2 linked regions of the Persicimonas caeni genome follow. The protein of the gene in region 1 interacts with the protein of each later gene in a pairwise test. Links are inferred from orthologs where the notes say so. Each region holds a gene or a part of one and is shown on either strand. Other genes may lie near its edges.

Region 1 (5,742 bases):
GCGCCGCCGATCTCAAGTCCGAAGAGCTCTCCGAAGAGCTTCTGCGCTTTCTCGACGACCCCAACGAGACGATTCGGTTTTTGACCGTCGAAGCGCTGCTCAAGCACGGCTTCGACGAGATCATCCAGGAGCCGCTGCGAGAGCGTCTGCAGGAGGAAGAATCGATTCGTATCGTCCAGAAGCTGGCCGAGGCGTTCGCCGATCACAGCGACTGGAAGATCCCCGAGGACCAGCACGAAGACGTCGAGCACATGCTGCCCGACGAGTATTCGGTGCACAAACAGGGCTACGTCTACAAGCGGCGTACCTGAGATGGGGCTCTCTTACGAGACAGCGGCGGCCGAAAGGCCGCTTCCCAAACCGCCCGAACGCGGCGGTGATTGGGCAACGTGGGCGGCCGAACAACGGCCGCCTGCGCAGTTCTTGAGCACCTATTCGGGGCCGCGGCTCTTCGGATTCGACAGCCACGTGCGCTTGGGTGGCGTGATCGTCCAGCCGGCCGAGGTGGTCTTGGGCATTCGCGCCTGGGACGACGCCTTCGAGGGCGTCATCGAGCTCGATGGCATCGCTTCGCCGGTGCCCTACGCGCTCTTCGAGGTCGAAAAGATCGTGCGCATGATGCTCCACCAGAGCGGGCTCGCCTTCGAAATTCTGGCCAGCCCCGCCGTGTTGCACGACGACGCCTTTCCGGCGCGACGCATCGTCGACGCGGCGATCACGCGCAATATCCTGCACCATTATCGCGACGTCGCCTCCGGTTGGATGGCGCGTCTCGTCGAGACGCGAGGGCAGGGCGCCGAGCCCGCCGACGCGCTCGACGTGGTCCGAAACGCGCTGACGGGCCGAGCGCTCGTCGACGGGCGCGCCGCATTCGACGTGTGGGAGTTGGTCGGCGACTACGGTGAGGGTGGGCTCGAGGAGTTGTTGCGCGAACTCCAGACGGGCGTCGAGCCGGCAGCGGTCGACGCGCTGAGGGAGCATGTCGACGGCCTGTTGGCCCAGATCGACCCCGACGTCGCGAAGCTCCCCGAGAGCCCGCGAGACTACGACTGGCTAAATGATTTCGTCGTCTCCTCGCGTAGTGTATGCTCGAAGCGCGCGTGAGCGAGCCGTTCCTCGATCTCTCGAACCCTCGATTTCTCGATCACCCGCAGTACCCATGATTCGAATCCTACTCATCGGTCGACAGGCCGCCGCCTGGAGTGAGCGGCTCGAGCGTCGCGCGGGCGACGACTTCGAGTTCGACACAGCCAGGCTGCCGGCCGCCGGGCTGCGCCAGTTCGAGGCGACCCCGCCCGACGCGCTCGTCGTCATCGACTCGGCGTCGACGAAGCGCGCCGCCACGCTCATCGCGGCGGTGCGTGAGCGACCGTTGGGCCAGTTGATTCCGGTCATCGCCATCGCGCCGCCTCCAGGCGAGGCCGAGCACGCCGAGGTGGACGCTTGGTTGTCGCCCAACGCGCCCGTCGAGCGCCTGGTCGATGCCCTCGAAGAGTGCCTCGGCGTCGAGTTCGGCCAAGCCGACTCCCCGCGCGACTCGTCTGACTCGAATGGCGGCCCTTGGCGCGAGAAGACACCGGCCCGCGACGCCCCGAAGTCCTTTTGGGGCGACAAAACGCCGGCCAAGCAGGCGCCCGAGCCCCTCAAGTCGACCAACGAGATGCCGCAGTACTTCATCGAAGAGATCGACGACGAGCCCTTCGACCAGCCCCGGCGCCTCGACCGAAGCTCGATCTTCTCGTCGCCCTCCCGTCGCGGTCAGGAACGCCCGTCCGAGCAGGCCCGTGTCGACCAAGAGGCCGTCGAGCGCAAGCTCAAGGCGGTGCGCCACGAGGACTACTACGCCATTCTGGAGATCCGCCGCGGCGCCGAGGGCACGGTGGTGCGCGAGGCGTTCCACCGCCTGTACCGCCGGTTCGACCCGCGCGAGATGGACTTCGAGGTCGCCCACCGGATGGAAGACGAGATCGGCGAGATCCGCGACGCCCTCGAGGACGCCTGGGCGGTGCTGGGCGACCCGACGCTTCGCCAGGCCTACCTCGAGCACACCACGCGCCGGTAAGGGGGATTCACCACGGGGGGGCACAGAGGGCACGGCGACTGCTTCTTTCTAAGTGTAAAGACGGAAGCTGTGTGCGACTGAGGTCGAGCGCATCGCCGGGAGGCCAAGGAGAAAGAACGCAGTGGTAGCAGCGCTACATCAAGTTCTTTCGACGCAGGCATCGTGGCGATGAGCCGGCCTCGTGGCCCCCGTGTTCTCCGTGGTGAACCCTCCTGCACCACAGAGGTCGTCTCGGAAGTTTGGAGTAGGGTCGACTGTTGAAAGCCTGAAGTAAAACGGATAAACCGTGGGTCTGTAACGACCTGAAATGCCTAAAGAGGAAACCAATGGCTATCCGAGAGATCGTTCTCTACCCGGAAGCGCGAGACGTGCTCACCACCAAGTGTACCCCCGTCGAAGAGGTCGACGAGGAGACGAAGCAGTTCGTCGACGACCTCATCGAGACGATGTACCACGCCAACGGCGTTGGCCTCGCCGCCCCGCAGGTCGGCGTGACCAAGCGCGTGACCGTCATCGACGTGAGCGACCGCGAGAGCGACGAGCGCGAGGTCTTCGTGCTCATCAACCCCGAGATCGTCGAGCGCGAGGGCAAGCTGACCTGGGAAGAGGGCTGCCTGAGCTTTCCGGGACTGTACGGCGACGTCGACCGCGCTGCCAAGGTCAAGGTGCGTGCGCTCGATCGCGAGGGCGAGGAGTACGAAATCGAAGGTGAGGGCCTGCTGGCCGTCGCCCTGCAGCACGAGATCGACCACCTCGACGGCGTGCTGTTCATCGAGCGCATGAGCCGCCTCAAGCGGCGCATGGCTCTCAAAGAGTACAAAAAGATTCGCGCTCGCCTCGCCGAAGAGGCCGAGAAAGAGGGCGAGGACGAGGCGGCGCAATAAGCGTCGGCGAATCCGAGACTTGCACGAGCGACGAAGCGGGCGTTACAAAGCGCCCGCTTTGTGCGTTCTTGACCCACGGATAGGACAAATGACTGCCGATTCTCAGAAACAAGCCCTTCGCGTCGTCTACATGGGCACGCCCGACTTCGCCGTGCCCGCCCTCGAGGCGCTCATCGACAGCCACCACGAGGTCGTGGGCGTGTTCACTCAGCCCGACCGCAAGAGCGGACGCGGCAAGAAGGTGCGCCGCCCGCCGGTCAAAGTCGTCGCCGAGGAGGCCGGCGTTCCGGTCTACCAGCCCAAGCGCGTCAAGAAGAACGACGAGGCCTATCAAACGCTGGTCGACTGGAACCCCGACGTGGTCGTCGTGGCCGCCTACGGCCAGATCTTGCCCGAGCGCATCCTCGAGGTGCCCCGGCTCGGCTGCATCAACATCCACGCCTCGCTGTTGCCCAAATACCGCGGCGCGGCGCCCATCAACTGGGCGATCGTCCACGGCGAAGAGAAGACCGGCGTGACCATCATGCAGATGGACGTTGGGCTCGACACCGGCCCGATGCTCGAGAAGCACGAGGTCGATATTCCCGCCGACATGACCGCCCAGGAGCTGCACGACCGCCTGGCCGAGCTCGGCCGCGAGGTCATCGTGGGCGCCCTCGACAAGCTCGCCCAGGGCGAGCTCGAGCCGACCCCGCAGAATGACGACGAGTCGAGCTACGCGTGCATGCTGTCGAAGGAAGACGGCCATATCGACTGGACGAAGTCGAGCGCGGCGGTCGCCAACCACATCCGCGGGTTCAACCCGTGGCCGGGCGCGTTCGCCTTCCACGAGCACGACGGCGAGCAGACCCGCATCAAATTCCACCTCGCCCGCCCGGTCGAGGACCTGCTCGGCGAAAAGGCTGGCGAGCCGGGCGAGGTGCTCGACGTCGACGTCTCGAACGAGCGCCTGGTCGTCGCCTGCGGCGAAGGCGCCATCGAGTGCCTGGAGGTGCAGGCCCCCTGCCGCAAGGCGATGGGCGTGCGCGACTTTTTGTGTGGCTACGAAATCAGCGAAGGCGATTGCTTTGTCTGAACTCAATCCCCGACAACTCGCCCAGGAAGTGCTCGAGACGATCGAGCGTGAGGACGCCTACAGCCACATCGCGCTCGACGCCGCCCTGGAGCGAAGCGGCCTCGACGCGCGTGACCGCGGGCTGGCCACCGAGCTGGTCTACGGCACGCTCACCTGGCAGCGCTCCCTCGACAAGGTGTTGGGCGACTTCGTGCGCCGGGGCATCGACGGGCTCGACCTGCCCGTGCTCGTGGCGCTTCGGGTGGCGGTCTACCAGCTGCTCTTCTTGAACCGCATCCCCGCGCACGCCGCGGTCGACGAGGCGGTCGAGATCACCAAGGCCGGGCCGAGCAGGGCGGCCGCCGGCCTGGTCAACGGCGTGCTGCGGAGCATCGTGCGCAAAAGGGGCCAGGCGAAGCAGGCGAATCAGTCGAAACAAGTGCGTTGGTGGAGCGACAAGGGCCGCGAGCGCAAGCCCGCGCGCTACCTGGGCGAGCGCTACTCGCTGCCCAATTGGATGACCAACCGCATGCTGCAGTACTGGGGCCTGGAGCGCGCCGAAAAGCTCGCCGAGGCCTTCGACACCCGCCCGCCGCTATACCTTCGCCTGCTCGCCGACGACGTCGAGCTGCCCGAGGGCGTCGAGCCCGTCGAGGGCGTGCCCGGCGCGCTGCGGGCGGCCTCGATGAGCGACGCGGTACGCGCCGGCATCGCCGACGGCAAGTGGGGCGTCCAAGACCTGGGCAGCCAGCTCATCGGGCTGTACGCAGGCGCCGAGCCCGACCTTGCGGTCCTCGACGGCTGCGCGGGCCTTGGCGGAAAGACCCTGCACCTGGCGCGACTCGTCGGCCCCACCGGCGGGGTCGTGGCCGTCGACCCGGCCGACACCAAGATCGACATGTTGTGCACGGCCGCCGACAGCGCCGGCATGCGCGAGCGGCTCACCACGCAGGTCGCAAGCCTCCAAGACTTCGCCCAGGAGACCGACGAGACCTTCGACCTGGTGCTCATCGACGCCCCGTGCAGCGGCCTGGGCGTCATCCGACGCCACCCCGAGACCCGCTGGAGGCGAAGCGAGTCGGACATCTTCGCGCTCACCAAGCTGCAAGCAGAGCTGCTCGACGTCGCCGCCACCTTGGTACGTCCGGGCGGCACGCTCACCTACAGCGTGTGCACCTTCACCACCGAAGAAGGCCCCAAGCAGGTCGAGCGTTTCCTCGAGCGCCACGGCGACTTCGAGCGCACCGGCGCCCCCGAAAGCGGCCCCGGCGCCGAGGTCGACTGGAAAAAATACGTTGATGGAGACGCCCAATTGACGCTAGATCCGCTCGAGCACGACACGGACGCGTTCTTTGCGGCGCGTCTTCGTCGGAAGAGCTAAGAGCTGCTAGAGATGTAATCACCACGGAGCACACGGGGGCACGGGGGAAAAGCAATAATAAAAAGCGTGTCTCCGTGTCCCCGTGTGCTCCGTGGTGAAACCCAAGTTCAACCCAGCGAGTCCCTCATGAAGCCACTCATCGCCCCGTCGATTCTCTCGTCCAACTTCACCCGCCTCGCCGAAGAGTGCCAGGCGGTGCTCGACGCCGGCGCCGACTGGCTGCACGTCGACGTGATGGACGGCCACTTCGTGCCCAATATCACCATCGGTCTGCCGGTGGTGAAAGCGCTGCGCGGCGAGTTTCCCGACGCGGTGCTCGACGTCCACGTCATGATCTCGGACCCCGACTTCTACGCCGCCA
Region 2 (5,134 bases), 2.6 Mb from region 1 along the record:
GCCCTGCTGGCTGCTCACCGCGCTGCGGCGCAGGCTGTCGGCCGACGCGCCGGCGGCGTGTCCGGCGAGTTTGCCGGCCTGGCGGCTCAATTGGGCGATGGCGTCACTCAGAAAGCTGCTCATATTTTGCTCGTCCGTTGGCGATGAGTGGTATTCGCGACCACTTCTAAGATAATCAACCGGGGTGGCCGTGACAAACGGTCTCTTTAATCTACAATCGGCCCTCGAGGCCCAAATGCAGTCAGGCAGTTCCGAAACCCCGAAACCCCGAAACTCCCAGACCCCGCAGTACCCATGTTCCTCTTACGCGAAGTCATCCCGACCGATCTCGAACAACTCCGAGATCTGGCTCGTAGACTAAACACGCTGAACCTGCCCAATGATTCCGCCCGGCTGCAGAAGCTGGTCGACGTCAGCCGCGGCAGCTTCGGCGGGGTCTACCGCGAGGCGAAGTTTCGCGACTATCTGTTCGTGCTCGAAGATCTGGCCGAAGACCGGCTCATCGGCTCGTGCCTGATCATCGCCCAGCACGGCACCTACGAGCGCCCGGCGGTCTACTTCAACGTGCGCGAGGAGCAGAAATACTCGACGACCCTGGACAAGCATTTCGTCCACCAGGTGCTCCAGCTCACCTTTAACTACGATGGGCCCACCGAGATCGGCGGGCTGATCTTGCACCCCGACTACCGCGGCCACCAGCTCAAGCTGGGTAAATTGCTCAGCTTCGTGCGCTTTTTGTTCATCGGGCTGCACCGCGACCTGTTCCGCGACCGCATCGTCGCCGAGCTGCTGCCGCCGCTCAACCCCGACGGCACCAGCGACTTGTGGGATTGCCTGGGCCAGAACTTCACGCACCTCGACTACCGCACCGCCGACCTTCTGAGCCGCGACAACGTCGAGTTTATCCGCAGCCTCTTTCCGTCGACGCCCATCTACACCTCGCTTTTGCCCGAGCACGTGCGCGACCTGATCGGCGTGGTCGGCAAGCGCACCCGCCCGGCCAAGCGCATGCTCGAGGGGATCGGGTTTCGGTGGGACCACTCCATCGATCCCTTCGACGGCGGGCCGACCTACGCGGTGGAGGCGAATCGCTGCGAGCCGGTCACCCGCACCAAGCGCGTCGCTTTTGCCGGCGAGTTCGGCGAGGATGAGCGCGCCGACGGCCGGGCGCTGGTGTCGGTGGAAGACGAGTCGCGCGAGGCGCGCTTTATGGCGTCTTTGTGCGAGTACCGCGAGGTCGACGGCGGCGTCGAGCTGCGCGGCGAAGCGCTCGAAAAGCTCGCCCCGGAGGGCGAGGTGGGTATGATGCGGCTATCATGGTGATTGAAACGACCCTCTAATTGTCGTTCCGCGAGGGCGTAGTTCGCCCTCGCCCCTAATAGCGGGCGTCTCTTGCCAGCAAGGCGCTCATTGAAACGAAGCGAAAGAGGCGGCCTTGCACAGGTCGTTTCTTGCCAGCAAGGCCTCCCCCATGGAATATCCCCACCCCCGAGCGACCTTGATTGAACCGGGTGAAAAAAGTTACGTGGTGGGTCCCTGTGCACGCGATCCACTCTCTTAGGAGCTTCAGAGATGGCAGGAACCGAGATCAACGAGACGGGATTCAACGTGGCCGTGGTCGGCGCTACCGGCGCCGTGGGCCGCGAGATGCTCGATATTCTGGAAGAGCGCGACTTTCCGGTGCGCACGCTGCGCGCCATGGCCTCGAAACGCTCGGCGGGCAAGACCGTCGAGTTTCGCGGCAAAGAAGTCGTCATCGAGGATCTCGAGGAGGCGTCTTTCGAGGGCGTCGACTTCGGGTTGTTTTCGGCCGGCGGCAGCGTGAGCAAAAAGCACGCCCCGCGCGCCGTCGACGCCGGTGTGGTCGTCATCGACAACACCAGCGCCTTTCGTATGGACCCGGACGTCCCGCTGGTCGTCCCCGAGGTCAACCCCGAGGCGATCGTCGACGGGCCGGGCATCATCGCCAACCCGAACTGCTCGACCATCCAGATGGTCGTGGCTTTGAAGCCCCTGCACGACGCCGCGGGCCTCGAGCGCATCATCGTGAGCACGTACCAATCGGCCTCCGGCGCCGGCCAAAAGGGCATCGACGAGCTGATGGCCTCGGTCAAAGCGCGCGTCGAGGGCACCGACGAGCCCGAGGCGCAGAAATTCGCCCACCCGCTCGCCTTCGAGGCCCTGCCGCATATCGACGTGTTCTTCGACTCGGGCTTTACCCGCGAAGAGCTCAAGATGGTCAACGAGACGCGTAAAATCATGACGCTGCCCGAGCTCGAGGTGGCGGCCACGTGTGTGCGCGTGCCCTCGGTGCGCAGCCACTCCGAGTCGGTCACCGTCGACCTCGACGGCGAGCTGAGCGTCGAGAAGGCCCGCGAGCTGTGGGAAGCCGCGCCGGGCGTCAAGGTCTACGACGACCCCGCCAACAACGTCTACCCCTTGGCCCGCCTGGCCGAGAAGACCGACGACACCTGGGTCGGCCGCATCCGCCAGGACCTCGACCGCCCCCAAACGCTGCACTTCTGGGTCGTGAGCGACAACCTGCGCAAAGGCGCCGCGCTCAACGCCGTACAAATCGCCGAAGAACTCGTCCGACGCCGCTCGGAGACTTGATCTAGTTAAGGATGACGATGCACCGCTTTCCTTTGATGAAATGTTTGTTTGCGTTGCCCGCTGCTCTCCTTCCGCTCGCCGCCTTGCCCGCCACCGGCACGGCGGTCGAACTGGAGGACTCCACGATCGTGACGAACGTCGAGATCGGGCCGACAGGGCAGGACAACTTCTTCGACGTCCAGGACAACGGGCAGCTGGTCATCGTCGGGCAGGACGAGTGCATCAGCCTCTTCGAGCGCAAGATAGAAATCGCGTTCAAGTTTCAATTGTCGTCGCAGCCCGAAAGCGTCGTCGACTTCACGCGTGTTTTCGCGGTGCCCACCGACCAGACCCCCGACGACTTCGAGTGTGACGAGGACAGCTCCGACGACTGCACCACCGCAGCAGTTGACAACACCGACTTTACTGATCTCGATCCCAATACCGAATTCAACTTCGGCGCCAAGATCGAGTTCAGCGATCTGGTCTCCACGGCGGTCGAGGGCCAGGAGATCACCGAGCAGGCCACCAACAACGAAATCGAGCTGCTGCTCAACAAGGAAGACTGCACCGAGCTCGAGGTCGACCAACAGTATTTCTACCGCATCGTCTTCAACCCGACGACCACGGGGGATGTACAGACGCGCGTCGATCTTTTCGACGCGGTCGTCGAGCTCGACACCAAGCCGCCGACGCCGCCGACCGACATCAGCAGTGTGGTGGTCACCGAGGCCGAGGCGTCGCTGAACTGGAGGCTCGAGGGGGATCAGGACGTGCCGCTCGACGTCGACCGGCAGATCGACGAGCGTGCGGTCAACCCGTTCGTGCTGTTTTATTCGGAGCGCGATCTGTCGGAGTTGACCGTCCGCCAGGCGCTCGACGCCGACGATGTGTTCACCAGCCCGCTCATTCGCGACAACCTGAACAACGATGGGCCCGATTTTTCGGGCAACGCCGACCTCGACGAGCTCGACTTGAGCGGCGAAGACTCGCGTATCTTCATCGCCATCGCTTCGCGCGACGACGCGGGCAATTACAGCGAGCTTGTCATCCCCGGCGCCGAGTTCGACCCCGAAGGCGACGGCTTCGCGCCGGTGCCTGTGATCGACTTTTGGGAGAATTACAAAGAAGCCGGCGGCGCCGAAGCCGGCGGCTGCAGCACCACCGGCGGCCCGCTGAGCGGCTCGGCGGCCGTGCTCGGCCTGCTCGGACTCGGCCTGTTCGGCTGGCGTCGACGGAGGCGTCTTCGGCAAGCTGCGCCCGTAATCGCCGCCATCGGCGCGTTCGGGTTGGTAGCAACCGCGTCGCCCGACGCCCACGCTCAGTCGCCCACCTGGGGGCTCGCCGAGCTGCGCATCGGCGGCTACTACCCGTCGATCGACGACGAAGCGGGCCTGCAGGGCGAGCCGTTTCGTGAAATCTTCGGCGGCGGCAGCCGCGTGCTCGTCGAGTACGAGCAGGGGGTTCATATCTACGACGGCTTCGGCGCGTTCGGCGCCAGCGGCTCGTTCGGCTACACCCACTTCGGTGGCAAAGCGCTCGTCGACGAGAATAGCGGACTGACGCAAGACGACATCAACGCCGAGACCGGCATGATGGTCATCCCCCTGCGCGCCGGCCTTTACTACCAGCTCGATCAGCTCCAGGAGTACTGGGATATCCCGCTCGCGCCGATCCTCAAAGGCGGCGTCGACTACTTCTTGTGGCAAATCGAGGACTCCGCCGGCGACACCGCCGACGTCGACGGCCAAGATGGCGACGGCGGCACCTGGGGCTGGCACGTCGCCGCCGGCCTGCAATTGGGCCTCGACTGGATCGACCCGAGCTCCTCGGGCGCGATGGATTACAACTGGGGTATCAATCACACCTACGCCTTCGCCGAGTACCAGATCATGGAGGTCGACGACTTCGGCGCGAGCGACAGTTTTATCCTGTCCGACGACCGTTGGGTCTTCGGGCTTGCTTTCGAATATTAAACGACAGATTCACCACGGGGAGCACAGGGGGCACGGAGGTTTCTTTTTTGCCTCTGTGTCCCCCGTGTTCTCTGTGGTGAAATAAGCAGTTCATGAAAACGCATTACCGCATTCTCGTCGCCTACGACGGCACCGCCTACCACGGCTGGCAGATCCAGTCGGTCGATCGCTCCGTCGAGGGGGATCTGACCAAGGCCGCCGCGCGCATCCTCAACTGCTCGCCCGATGACTTGAAAGTGCAGGGCGCGAGCCGCACCGATTCGGGGGTGCACGCGCTGGGGCAGGTGGCCCATATCGCCTACGACCTCGACGCGCCGCGCTCGACCTGGGACTTCGTGCGTGGGCTGAACGCGCTGACCGACGACGATATCTGCGTCGTCTACTGCGAGCCCGCCCCCGAGGGCTTCCACGCTCGGCACTCGGCGCGCGGCAAGATCTATCGCTATAAGGTCTGGAATCACCGCTTCGCGCATCCCCTCTATGGGGACCAGCAGTGGAGGGTCAACGGCCCGCTCGACCTCGACGCAATGCGCGACGCGGCCGAGCGCCTGGTCGGCGAGCACGAC

The links.
Region 2: the proteins of def (region 1) and FIV42_RS14770 interact in binary tests that used the Escherichia coli proteins (3 or more experiments, as listed by UniProt). The link is inferred for Persicimonas caeni from one-to-one orthologs.

What each region holds. Positions count from the first base shown.
Region 1 is NZ_CP041186.1:6,531,311-6,537,052, forward strand. Bases 1,425-4,167 are described here. They hold def (peptide deformylase), read left to right. Parts: upstream 1,425-2,388; coding sequence 2,389-2,946; downstream 2,947-4,167. Other genes in these bases: FIV42_RS24220 (J domain-containing protein), read left to right, coding at 1,425-2,062; fmt (methionyl-tRNA formyltransferase), read left to right, coding at 3,035-4,021; rsmB (16S rRNA (cytosine(967)-C(5))-methyltransferase RsmB), read left to right, coding at 4,014-4,167. In the rest of the region: FIV42_RS24210 (HEAT repeat domain-containing protein), read left to right, coding at 1-311; FIV42_RS24215 (DNA polymerase beta superfamily protein), read left to right, coding at 313-1,104; more of FIV42_RS24220, read left to right, coding at 1,160-1,424; more of rsmB, read left to right, coding at 4,168-5,381; rpe (ribulose-phosphate 3-epimerase), read left to right, coding at 5,508-5,742. UniProt on the Escherichia coli protein: Removes the formyl group from the N-terminal Met of newly synthesized proteins. Requires at least a dipeptide for an efficient rate of reaction. N-terminal L-methionine is a prerequisite for activity but the enzyme has broad specificity at other positions.
Region 2 is NZ_CP041186.1:3,967,667-3,972,800, forward strand. What follows is about bases 779-3,592. They hold FIV42_RS14770 (aspartate-semialdehyde dehydrogenase), read left to right. Parts: upstream 779-1,572; coding sequence 1,573-2,613; downstream 2,614-3,592. Other genes in these bases: FIV42_RS14765 (arginine N-succinyltransferase), read left to right, coding at 779-1,323; FIV42_RS14775 (MXAN_2562 family outer membrane beta-barrel protein), read left to right, coding at 2,649-3,592. In the rest of the region: FIV42_RS14760 (hypothetical protein), read right to left, coding at 1-123; more of FIV42_RS14765, read left to right, coding at 295-778; more of FIV42_RS14775, read left to right, coding at 3,593-4,568; tRNA pseudouridine(38-40) synthase TruA, read left to right, coding at 4,661-5,134.